Regions from separate parts of the Terribacillus jepli genome, predicted to be linked through region 3. Evidence: riboswitches for the same ligand, from Rfam matches in the RefSeq annotation. Region 3 holds a riboswitch; each other region holds the start of a gene.

Region 1 (3,275 bases), on a different contig from region 3:
CCAATGGTACGAGAGTACAAGGAGAAAAATCCGGAAGCATTCGTAAATGCAACAGAACCAATCCCGCAGAAGCGTCTTGGCCAGCCGGAAGAAGTAGCGGAGCTTGTCACCTTCTTGCTGACTGGCAAAGCACCTTATATCAACGGTGTAGTTGTGCCGATTGATGGCGGATTCACTGCAATCTAAAAAACTAAAGGAGAGATTCTCATGAAACGTTTTGAAGATAAAGTAGTTTTGATCACAGGCGGCGGTTCAGGTCTGGGTCGTGCAGCAGCACTTCAAGTAGCAAAAGAGGGTGCAAAGCTTTCACTGGTCGATTTGAGCGAAATAGGATTGGAAGAGACAAAGCAGGAAGTTCTTGCAGCATGAAGTCCTCACAATTGTTGCAAACTGCGCGAATGAGCCTGAAGTAGAAGCTTATGTGAAGCAAACAGTAGACAAGTTCGGCAAAATCGACAGTTTCTTCAACAATGCAGGCGTGGAAGGAAAACAGAATCTCACAGAAGATTACGGCGTGGAAGAATTTGACCGTGTTGTAAACATCAATTTGAATGGTGTCTTCTATGGCATGCGGCATGTGTTGAAAGTCATGAAAGAGCAGGGCTTCGGTTCTGTTGTCAACACAGCCTCAGTCGGAGGGATCCGCGGTGTAGGCAACCAGTCCGGCTATGCAGCGAGCAAGCATGGCGTGGTCGGATTGACACGCAACTCTGGTATTGAATACGGTCAATACGGTGTCAGTATCAAGGCAATTGCACCTGGCGCAATCATGACGCCAATGGTTGAGGGATCGCTCCGTCAGCTGGGCGGAGATAATTGGGAAGAGGCAGGTAAGGAATTCGTCAGCGTCAACCCGATGAAGCGATTCGGCAAGCCGGAAGAAGTAGGATTTTTGGTTGCATTCCTGCTTTCTGATCAAGCGAATTTCATCAATGCAGCGGTTGTGCCGATTGACGGCGGACAATCTTATAAATACTGATCTATGTTTTCTCGGGAGACCATCTGGCTGATTCAGATGGTCTTTTTATTGCTGAAAAATTCTTGCATATTATGTTATTTATGCTACGATATGGATAAGTTCATAGTTAGTTTTTCACACTAGGGGATCCCTTCATAAGGGCTGAGATTAAGAGTGGCGACTCTTTAAACCCTCATAACCTGAACAGGTTCGGACCTGCGTAGGAAAGTGTAGACACTCGAGTTTACATGCTCTTTTGTATGTATTTTTCGCAGATCACACACCACTTTCCTCCGGGGGAGTGGTTTTTTGTGCTTCCGGGCTTGTTCACATGAAGAAGGTGATAGTGATCAAATTGATGGCAGTGACAGATGACAGGCATGATACTTCTGACTTGCTCCGTATATTGCTGGAGATTCATCCTTATGTCGATCATGTACAGATTCGGGAGAAGAAAAAGCCGGCTGGCGTGGTGTATGAGCTATGCCGGGAGTTGGTGAAGCGAGGGCTGCCAGAGGCAAAGCTATGGATCAATGACCGGGTTGATACAGCCATGCTGCTTGGTTTCAAGCAAGTGCATATTCCAGGGCATGGGCTGCCGTTGAAAGAGTTGAAAAGACATTATCCTGAGATGCGGTTCGGGGCTCCTATCCATTCACTTGAGGAAGCTGCGCAGGCAGAAGCAGCTGGTGCAGCATACGTGCTGTATGGTCATTGTTTTCCGACAGCAAGCAAGCAAGGGAAAATTCCTCAACCGCTATCCCATCTAGGAGGAATCCGCCAGAACGTTGGAGTGCCGTTGTATGGGATAGGAGGAATCACCGCAGAGAGATTAGCTGTATTGAAAGCGCTTGAATTGGATGGTGCTGCTGTGATGAGCGGCATTTTTTCAGCAAGACAACCGCTGGAAGCTGTGAAGAAATTAAGGGAGGAGTGTTCGCGTCTTGAAGCGATCCACTGAGGTAGCTGTCGTTGGAGGAGGTATCATCGGCAGTTCAATTGCTTATTATTTGGCGAAGGCAGGCCACCAGGTCGATTTATTTGAAGCAGGCCAAGTCGGTTCAGGCTCGACACAAGCAGCAGCGGGCATGCTGGGTGCGCATTCGGAATACAAAGAGTTCGGAGCGTCGCTGTATTCTTTTGCCCGCACTAGTCAAAAGCTGTACGAAGAAGCGGAAACGGATATTCGTGCGCTTGCGGGAATAGATATCGAGCGGCGCACTGGCGGATTATTGCAGCTTGTGTTTACGGCGGAAGAAAAAGCTAGGCTGTCCGAGATTCGTTCTTTGGCAGGTGTGACATGGCTTGATCAAACTGGTGCGGAAAAAGAAGTGCCCGGGCTGACAAAGTCTGTACTAGGGGCTGTTCATATAGCTTACGATGTGCATGTCACCCCTGCCAATGCCTGCAGAGGATTCTATTCTGCTGCCCAAACATTTGGAGCGCGTATACATGAATTCACTCGAGTTGATGATGTCGTGAACGAAGCTGGGCAATATCGGATACAGACTTCCAAGGGAGAATGGCAGGCTGCATATACAGTCATTGCCGGCGGTGTATGGAGTAATGCCCTTTTGCAGCGTTTGGGCTTGGGAACACCGCTTTATCCGGTAAAAGGGGAATGCATCGCTGTCACAAATACGCAGATGCCACTCACTTGCAGCTTATTCCATGATCAGCATTACATTGTTCCGCGAAACAATAACGAGCTGATCATCGGTGCGACGAAGGTCAGGGGTGATTGGAGTACAGAGCCGACTTTTGGAGGCATACAGACCGTCATGGAGAAAGCGAGGCAGATGCTGCCGGAGATAGATAAGATGCCGTTTCTCAGAAGCTGGGCTGGTCTCCGGCCTCAGACGATCGATGGCAAGCCGCTGATCGGGGAGCATCCGGAGATGAAGGGGTTGTTCATTGCCGCTGGCCACCAGCGCAATGGGATCCTGCTTGCTCCTGTTACAGGTAAGATGATCAGTGATTTGATTGACGGCAATACTGTCCCTGAAGAATGGACGAAAGCTTTTCGAGTCAACCGACTGCATACTGGTGAGGAGGTACGGATGTGAGCATTCAACTGAATGGCAGGCAGCATGAATTATCCGCGGATATCCAGAATGTCGCGCAGCTGTTAGGATCACTTTCATTGGAAAACAGGATTGTGATAGTCGAACTGAACAAGGAAATCATCAGCAAATCTGCATATGCAGATCAGCCAATCAGAGATGGCGATAAAGTCGAACTGATCCATTTTGTAGGAGGAGGATGAACGAGATGTTACAAATTGCAGATAAGACATTTGCTTCCCGTTTGTTGTTGG
Region 2 (3,275 bases), on a different contig from region 3:
TTGGCAGACGCCATCACGGGAGAAGCACCGAGTGCAATCAATCCATTCGCTGTGAAATTGATGACAACATTGTTTGTAATACAGTGAATCAGCGGGTTCTTTGCGCGGACTTCCTTTATCGCATCAGTATACTTCATTATGCTGTTCCTCCTGTACAGGTACACTTTTCAGACGGTAGCCCCAATGGTTTGTCGGTCCATTTCCTTTGCCTAGCTGCAGCGAATATCGAATGGCATCTGTCACAAAGTCCTTGCCGATCTTGACCGCTTCTTGCAAGGTTCTCCCCTTTGCCAATTCCGCTGTGATTGCTGCTGAATATGTGCATCCTGTACCGTGTGTATGCTTTGTCTGCATTCGCTCGGCTGTGAAGGAGGTGAAGTTTTCTCCATCATAAAGCCAATCTGCTGCATAAGCCCCCTCCATATGCCCGCCTTTCATCAGGACAGCTTTTGCTCCATATTCCCGGACGATCCTTTTTGCCGCTGTTTTGATGCTAGCTTCATCATCTATCCGGATACCAGTCAGTTCTTCTGCTTCGGGTACGTTCGGCGTAACCAGTGTTGCCAGCGGAACAAGATGCGACTTAAGCGCATCCCTCGTTTCTTCTCCCATTAGTGCATGGCCGCTTTTGGCGTACATGACTGGATCCATGATATAAGCTGCCTTCGTTTTATTCAACGTAAAAGCGATACACTGCATCATTTCTTCTGTTGCAATCATTCCGGTTTTTACAGCAGCCGGTCCGATGTCTGTAAAAATGGATTTCAGCTGCTGTTCAAGAAATGCAACTGGAACATGATGAATGGCCTGCACTCCTGTCGTGTTCTGTGCGACGAGAGATGTGATCACACTCATGCCATATACTTCACGCTCTTGGAATGTCTTCAGGTCCGCCTGGATTCCAGCACCGCCCGAAGGGTCCGTACCGGCAATCGTCAATGCACTTCTAACATCAGGCATGAAGGGATTCCCCTTTCAACGGCACCATCCAGTCTTGCTCGGTGGTCGCCATCTCCCAGAAGGCATGCTCCAGCATACAGCTTTTCAGGAAAGCTTTCCGTGCCCGTTCCTTGGCAGCAGATCCTGCCGTTTCGGCCCATTTGTCCAGCCGCTTGCAAAGTTCGGATGTCACATCCGGCATACCGTCTTCCCTGCCGGCATAAAAGAGGATCCACTCCAAGAACGGATTGGATGCATCCGGAGCCTTCGTCTCGATAATATGAGCAGCCAGTGCTTGATACGTCCATGGGCAAGGCAGAAGCGCTGCCATCAGTTCCCCGATATCACCATGCAGAGCACTATTCATCATGTGGGATATATAGTGGTCCGCTGCTGGCGGCGGTGTCATACGCTGCAAATCTTCATATTTCACACCGGCCACCTTACAAAAAACATTATGCGGATGAATTTCACTATGCAGGACGAAGTTGATCTGAGACTGATAGAAATCCATCTCTTCCCGTGTCTCACATTTGCTGACTGCCAAGCCGTAAATACGGGCGAATGCAGTCAGGTACTCATAATCTGCCTTCACGTAATGGATCAATGCTTCTTTCGGCACATGGCCATTTGCTACTCCCGTAACAAAAGGATGCTTATAGATCGCTTCGAAAACCGGGTTTGCTTCTTCTCTCAATTGTGCAGAAAACATGTATTTTCCTCCCCTTATTGGAGAAAGCCCTGATGAAGAGTGATTGGCGCCGGCTATATAAAAAAGCCGCTCCAAAAGTATGGAGCGACTCGTATACATAGTGATAGTGTCAAAGCTTACACGAATCCGGCTCCACTTCCCTACGCTGGTGTTAACCAGATCAGGTTCAAAGGGACAAAGATTTCTCTTATCTCAGCCAAACGGCACCCCTAGTGGACTTCCTCAAAATTCAATTGTCCCTTTAACTATCACATGCATGGATAAGATTGTCAACCGATGCATTAGGTGAAATATTCAATCCGTGATTGCGGGAACATCTTATAAATCGTGCTCCCCAGAACATCTTTGATTTCTTCTTGTTCTTCATTCTGATAAACATATTTTCCGATACCGTAGCGACCCCACTTGTATTTCCGCTTATTTTCATCGAGTTCCAGCTTCGTCATCGGGTAGTTTTTCTGGATGACACGCTTTGCCGGCTTCGTGAATCGATGCTGAATCAATTCAAAAGTGAGATTCTTTTTGGCATGGGCAGGCAATGCCGCTTCCAGCTGCTCAAGCATTTCCGGGTAGCCCTTCTGCCAGCCTTCATGCAGATAGATAGGAGCGACGATGAAACCGAGCGGATACCCAGCTTCTGCTACTTTCACAGCAGCTTCGATCCGATCTTTCAATCGGGAGGTACCAGGTTCGAAATATTTGATCACATAATCATCGTTGATGCTGAAGCGAAATCGTGTCCGCCCCTGATGATCTGCATCCAATAGATGATCCACATGGGCAAATTTTGTGACGAAGCGCAGCTGACCATGCTTGGAACGCCCGAAATATTCTATTGCATGCTTCAACGTATGCGTCAGATGATCGATCCCGACAATATCCGAAGTACAGGAAGCCTCGAATCTTGTTTCCTCAGGAGCCCTCTCTTGCATGTACTGCTCTGCTGCTTCGAATATCTCATCTGTATTCACATACGTACGGATATAAGGTTTGGAACCCATCGTTGTTTGCAGGTAGCAATAATGACAATGCCCCATACAGCCTGTCGCAAAGGGAATTGCGTATTCAGCAGATGGTTTCGACGTATCGAATTTCAATGTTTTCCGCACTCCGACGACCAAAGTCGATTTAGCGGTACGATACTTCTGGAAATCATTGTCCCCTGGCAGATTACGAACCTGATTATGGGAAGTGGTCTCACGGATTTCCACTCCCATTTCCTTGAATTTATTTTGCAGTTTCACTCCAAGCGGGTACTCCAATGCCCTAGGTTCGATATAGACTAGCTGCGGTACGAATGGTTTAACCATAATAACCGCCCTCGGTGAGACCGAAAGCAGACACATACGCCTCTTCTGCCTCTCCAAGATCCTGATAGACGGCTACTTCATCTGTCAACGGATAATATGTTTCATAAACAAATAAAGCCAGTTCCCCAGGCTTTTCGGGATTATGGACGACTGCTGCTTCCTGTATATTTGCCACTCCCTGCGCATGGGGGTTGCGAATGATTACGTAGACGATATCTCCTGCTTGAAATGCATCCATACCAATTTGCCTCCTTTTTTTATACATACTGGGGCTAGTATGCACAGTTTGCAGACAAAGCATGTAAAAAAATGAA
Region 3 (3,275 bases):
GGATACAGCCCGTTCAAACAATAGGTGAGTGTGCTCTTTCCGGATCCGCTTGGGCCAAGCAGGAGAATGCTGTCCCCTTGCTGTATCGTAAAACTCAAATCGGTTAAAGTAGGGATGCTTTCTTCCTCAAATGTGACGGTAAGCTGGTTTACTTCCAGAAGGGGCTGTTTCATCCTGCTTTTCGCTGGCGGTATGTTTTGCCGAGCGGGAAGCTCGTCAATGTTCCAGTTTTCGCCAGCGCCTCACTGATTGCTTTGCCGATCAGTCCGCTTATCACAGCTCCGCTGATGATCCGGACAACAAGCATAAGCACAACGTAAGAAGGGTCAAGCGCTACAAAGCCTCCGCGGAAATATCCCCAGATGAAGCTTGTGATGGCTGCGCCAACTCCTGCACCCATCAATACGAGCACATGATAAGAACGGTAGCGCGTCATGGCAAATGCTGCTTCAGCACCGAGCCCCTGTACGACAGCAGAAAGAATGACAATCGGTCCGACGCTGCTGCCAATCAGCACCTCTACAATTCCGGCAATCGTTTCCGAGACTAGGGCGACACCAGGTTTTTGGATAATATAAGCGGCCACGATGGAGACAAGGAACCATACCCCGAAGATGATATCGGTTCCAATCGGACCGACAAGCCCCATCATCACGACATTGACAGGCAGGAATAATAGATAAACAATACCGAATACGACGGCAAGCGCCGCCATGACGACAATATCCTTCATCCGCCAGCTTTTCATTTGATCACACCCTTGGCAGAAGGACTGTTAGCTGACATGGTGACCGTCATGACTGTATGCGAAGAGCCGGAGCTTTCCGTTTCGGTGAAAACATGCTCCAAGCCTTCAAACACATCAATGGCATTGCCATCAAGCCGGGTGGAATAATGAGACTTGGAAACAGTGATTCCACGCTTACGCATATTTTCGATCTGGCTGTAGATGGTATCCATATAATTACCGCCACCTAATGGATAGAGCGAGAATTTGGATGCCGTTTCAAGCTGCTTTACTCCTGCTGTAGTGGGAAAGTTCAGCTTGACCTCGTCTTCGGCCATATAGACATCCCCTGTCGAATCACCTGGACAGCCGATTGAGTAGGTGCCATTGAACACGACATGTTCTCCATCTTTAGCTGCTGCCAGAAAAATAGCGGATGTGACATCAAATACATGTGGAATTCTCCCACGTACAAGAGTTGTTACATCATCTGTCTCCATCCATACTTTTGAGGTATCGACGATCTCCAATGCCTCCAAAATGATTTCCTTGAATCTGTCTGCCATCGGATAAACCGAAAAACTGCAGCCGGCAATTCGGCTGGTCCCGCAATAATTTTGCATTTCCAAGATGATTCCTCCTATTTTTTTGCATATAAAAAGCGACGGCACCATAGGGCGCAGTCGCAGAATATACACAAAAAGAATAGGATAATTCTGGCTGCACTTCCCCACGCTGGTATTATCCAGATCGAGTTCAAAGGGTCAGAATCAAGGATTCCTCTCAGCCGTTGCCAGCTCCCCTAGTGCGTCGCTCGTTATGCAATTTATAGATTCATAGTAAGAAATAAAATGGAGTTTGTAAAGCGTTTCTTGTTGGAACGTCATGATTTCTGTATGCATGGGGGGAGGGAAAGGATTAGATAGCTTGACATAAGGGAAATTAAAAAAGAAAAAATGGAGGGGAAAATATGGAGAAGCACGCTTTTTCGGATACTGAGTGGGAGTGGCTTCAACTCAATCGGGAAATAGATGTAGAAAGAAGTTCAGAATTAAAACATTACACGGAGGAAATACCTTGGCTCGAACACATAAACGACACAAAGACCAATAGCTTGCAAATGGAGACAACCAATCATAAATCCTTAGCTGTTTGGGGAACACTCATCTATGTACAAGAAGTGGATAAAGAGGAAGAGAATCATCTTTTACAATTCTTCGTAAAAGAAAAAACACTGTTAACGACAGAACTTGACTTAACTTTATTACCAGCAGCAACAAAAAAAGGGATTCTTGCTAAAATGCAAGATGCAAACAATGCAATTGAAGGATTCATGATACTCCTCGGGGAGATCATGTCGGCCTTTCTACATAAAATAGATCAATATGAAGTCAGGCTGAACGATTTGCTTTGGCAAGTCAAAGAGCATAATGACACTAGGCTGCTTAATAAGATAGCCGAAAACCGGCATGAAATATTGGTGTGGAAAAACTTCCTGATCCCATTCATGGAGGTTAAGACAGGCATAGTCGAAGCATTTGGAGAGAGATATACGCAGAACGTGCATTTTAAACGGACAAACTATCGATTTGAACGTTGTGACAATCTCGTTCGCGCCTATGAAGAAGAAATCAGGGCTTTGATTGATTTTGAGGATGTTGTTTCTTCTTTTAGAGGCAATGAGATCATGAAGACACTTACTGTCATGACGGTTCTCTTTACCCCTGTCATGGCATTTGGTGCATTATGGGGCATGAATTTTGATAACATGCCCGAATTGAAGTGGAAATTCGGATATATTGGAGCCATGATTTTAGTCATTCTTTCGACCTTTCTTGTTTATTGGTTCTTGAAAGCAAAAGGCTGGACAGGAGATATGCTAAAGTCGAAGAAGAAGCGGAAGTATGTGGATTAAAGCTGTAAATTATAAGGTGATTTGTTTCTAGTTGTATATCAGGATCATTTTGATTTACCAGTAGAAGCAAAACTATTGTTTTAAAAGGAGAAACAACTATAGAGACAGATGGCTTTACTGTTGTGATTTCAACATGCTCAATTTGTCGTTTGGGCCGCTGGTGAACTATATTAACTGCGCCTGGTTTATGATACAAAGAAATTTGGATTGTAAATAAGCGTTTTACATAGAACATCTTCATTAGTGCAACTAAAAAAGGATCGCAGAGAATGAAAAAATTGCTCTGCGATCTTATTTCATTTCTTTTTAATCGTTATCGTCCAAGCCGCTTCACCCAATTGCTCATAAGCAGTTACTTCATGACCTGCTTCGGCTGCCCATCTGGGAATGGATTCGGTTCCTTGGGTGCAATCGAATTGAACCTCCAGCTCATCACCCGATTGTATGTGTTTAATGGCTTCCTTTGCTTCCACTAATGGGAAGGGGCAGACCATTCCCATAACTTCCAATGTTTTTTTCATTTCCAGACACTCCTTTATGCTGGTACAGCATGTGTAGTTTGCTTTGCTTTTTTACGTGGTCGTACATAAACAAAATAAGAAGCAGTCCATGTTCCTAAAATCATGAAGGCTA

Evidence for each region. A riboswitch is a leader RNA that binds a small molecule or an ion and turns the genes downstream of it on or off. The one in region 3 is predicted to bind thiamine pyrophosphate.
Region 1: another riboswitch for thiamine pyrophosphate. It lies ahead of AB1K91_RS15935 (thiamine phosphate synthase); the one in region 3 lies ahead of AB1K91_RS08790 (YkoF family thiamine/hydroxymethylpyrimidine-binding protein).
Region 2: another riboswitch for thiamine pyrophosphate. It lies ahead of tenA (thiaminase II); the one in region 3 lies ahead of AB1K91_RS08790 (YkoF family thiamine/hydroxymethylpyrimidine-binding protein).

What each region holds. Positions count from the first base shown of each region.
Region 1 is NZ_JBFEGH010000016.1:6,898-10,172, forward strand. Features, by position in the region: gene AB1K91_RS15925 (SDR family NAD(P)-dependent oxidoreductase) at 1-186, shown strand, start outside; partial or broken gene AB1K91_RS15930 (SDR family oxidoreductase) at 208-979, shown strand; TPP riboswitch at 1,091-1,202, shown strand; gene AB1K91_RS15935 (thiamine phosphate synthase) at 1,290-1,919, shown strand; gene thiO (glycine oxidase ThiO) at 1,903-3,024, shown strand; gene thiS (sulfur carrier protein ThiS) at 3,021-3,224, shown strand; gene AB1K91_RS15950 (thiazole synthase) at 3,230-3,275, shown strand, end outside.
Region 2 is NZ_JBFEGH010000009.1:126,966-130,240, reverse strand. Features, by position in the region: gene thiM (hydroxyethylthiazole kinase) at 1-137, opposite strand, end outside; gene thiD (bifunctional hydroxymethylpyrimidine kinase/phosphomethylpyrimidine kinase) at 124-960, opposite strand; gene tenA (thiaminase II) at 953-1,651, opposite strand; TPP riboswitch at 1,772-1,872, opposite strand; gene splB (spore photoproduct lyase) at 1,933-2,961, opposite strand; gene AB1K91_RS11755 (transcriptional regulator SplA domain-containing protein) at 2,954-3,199, opposite strand.
Region 3 is NZ_JBFEGH010000006.1:109,556-112,830, forward strand. Features, by position in the region: gene AB1K91_RS08780 (ABC transporter ATP-binding protein) at 1-173, opposite strand, end outside; gene AB1K91_RS08785 (ECF transporter S component) at 170-748, opposite strand; gene AB1K91_RS08790 (YkoF family thiamine/hydroxymethylpyrimidine-binding protein) at 745-1,350, opposite strand; TPP riboswitch at 1,438-1,541, opposite strand; gene AB1K91_RS08795 (magnesium transporter CorA family protein) at 1,698-2,642, shown strand; gene AB1K91_RS08800 (sulfurtransferase TusA family protein) at 2,939-3,163, opposite strand; gene AB1K91_RS08805 (YeeE/YedE thiosulfate transporter family protein) at 3,178-3,275, opposite strand, start outside.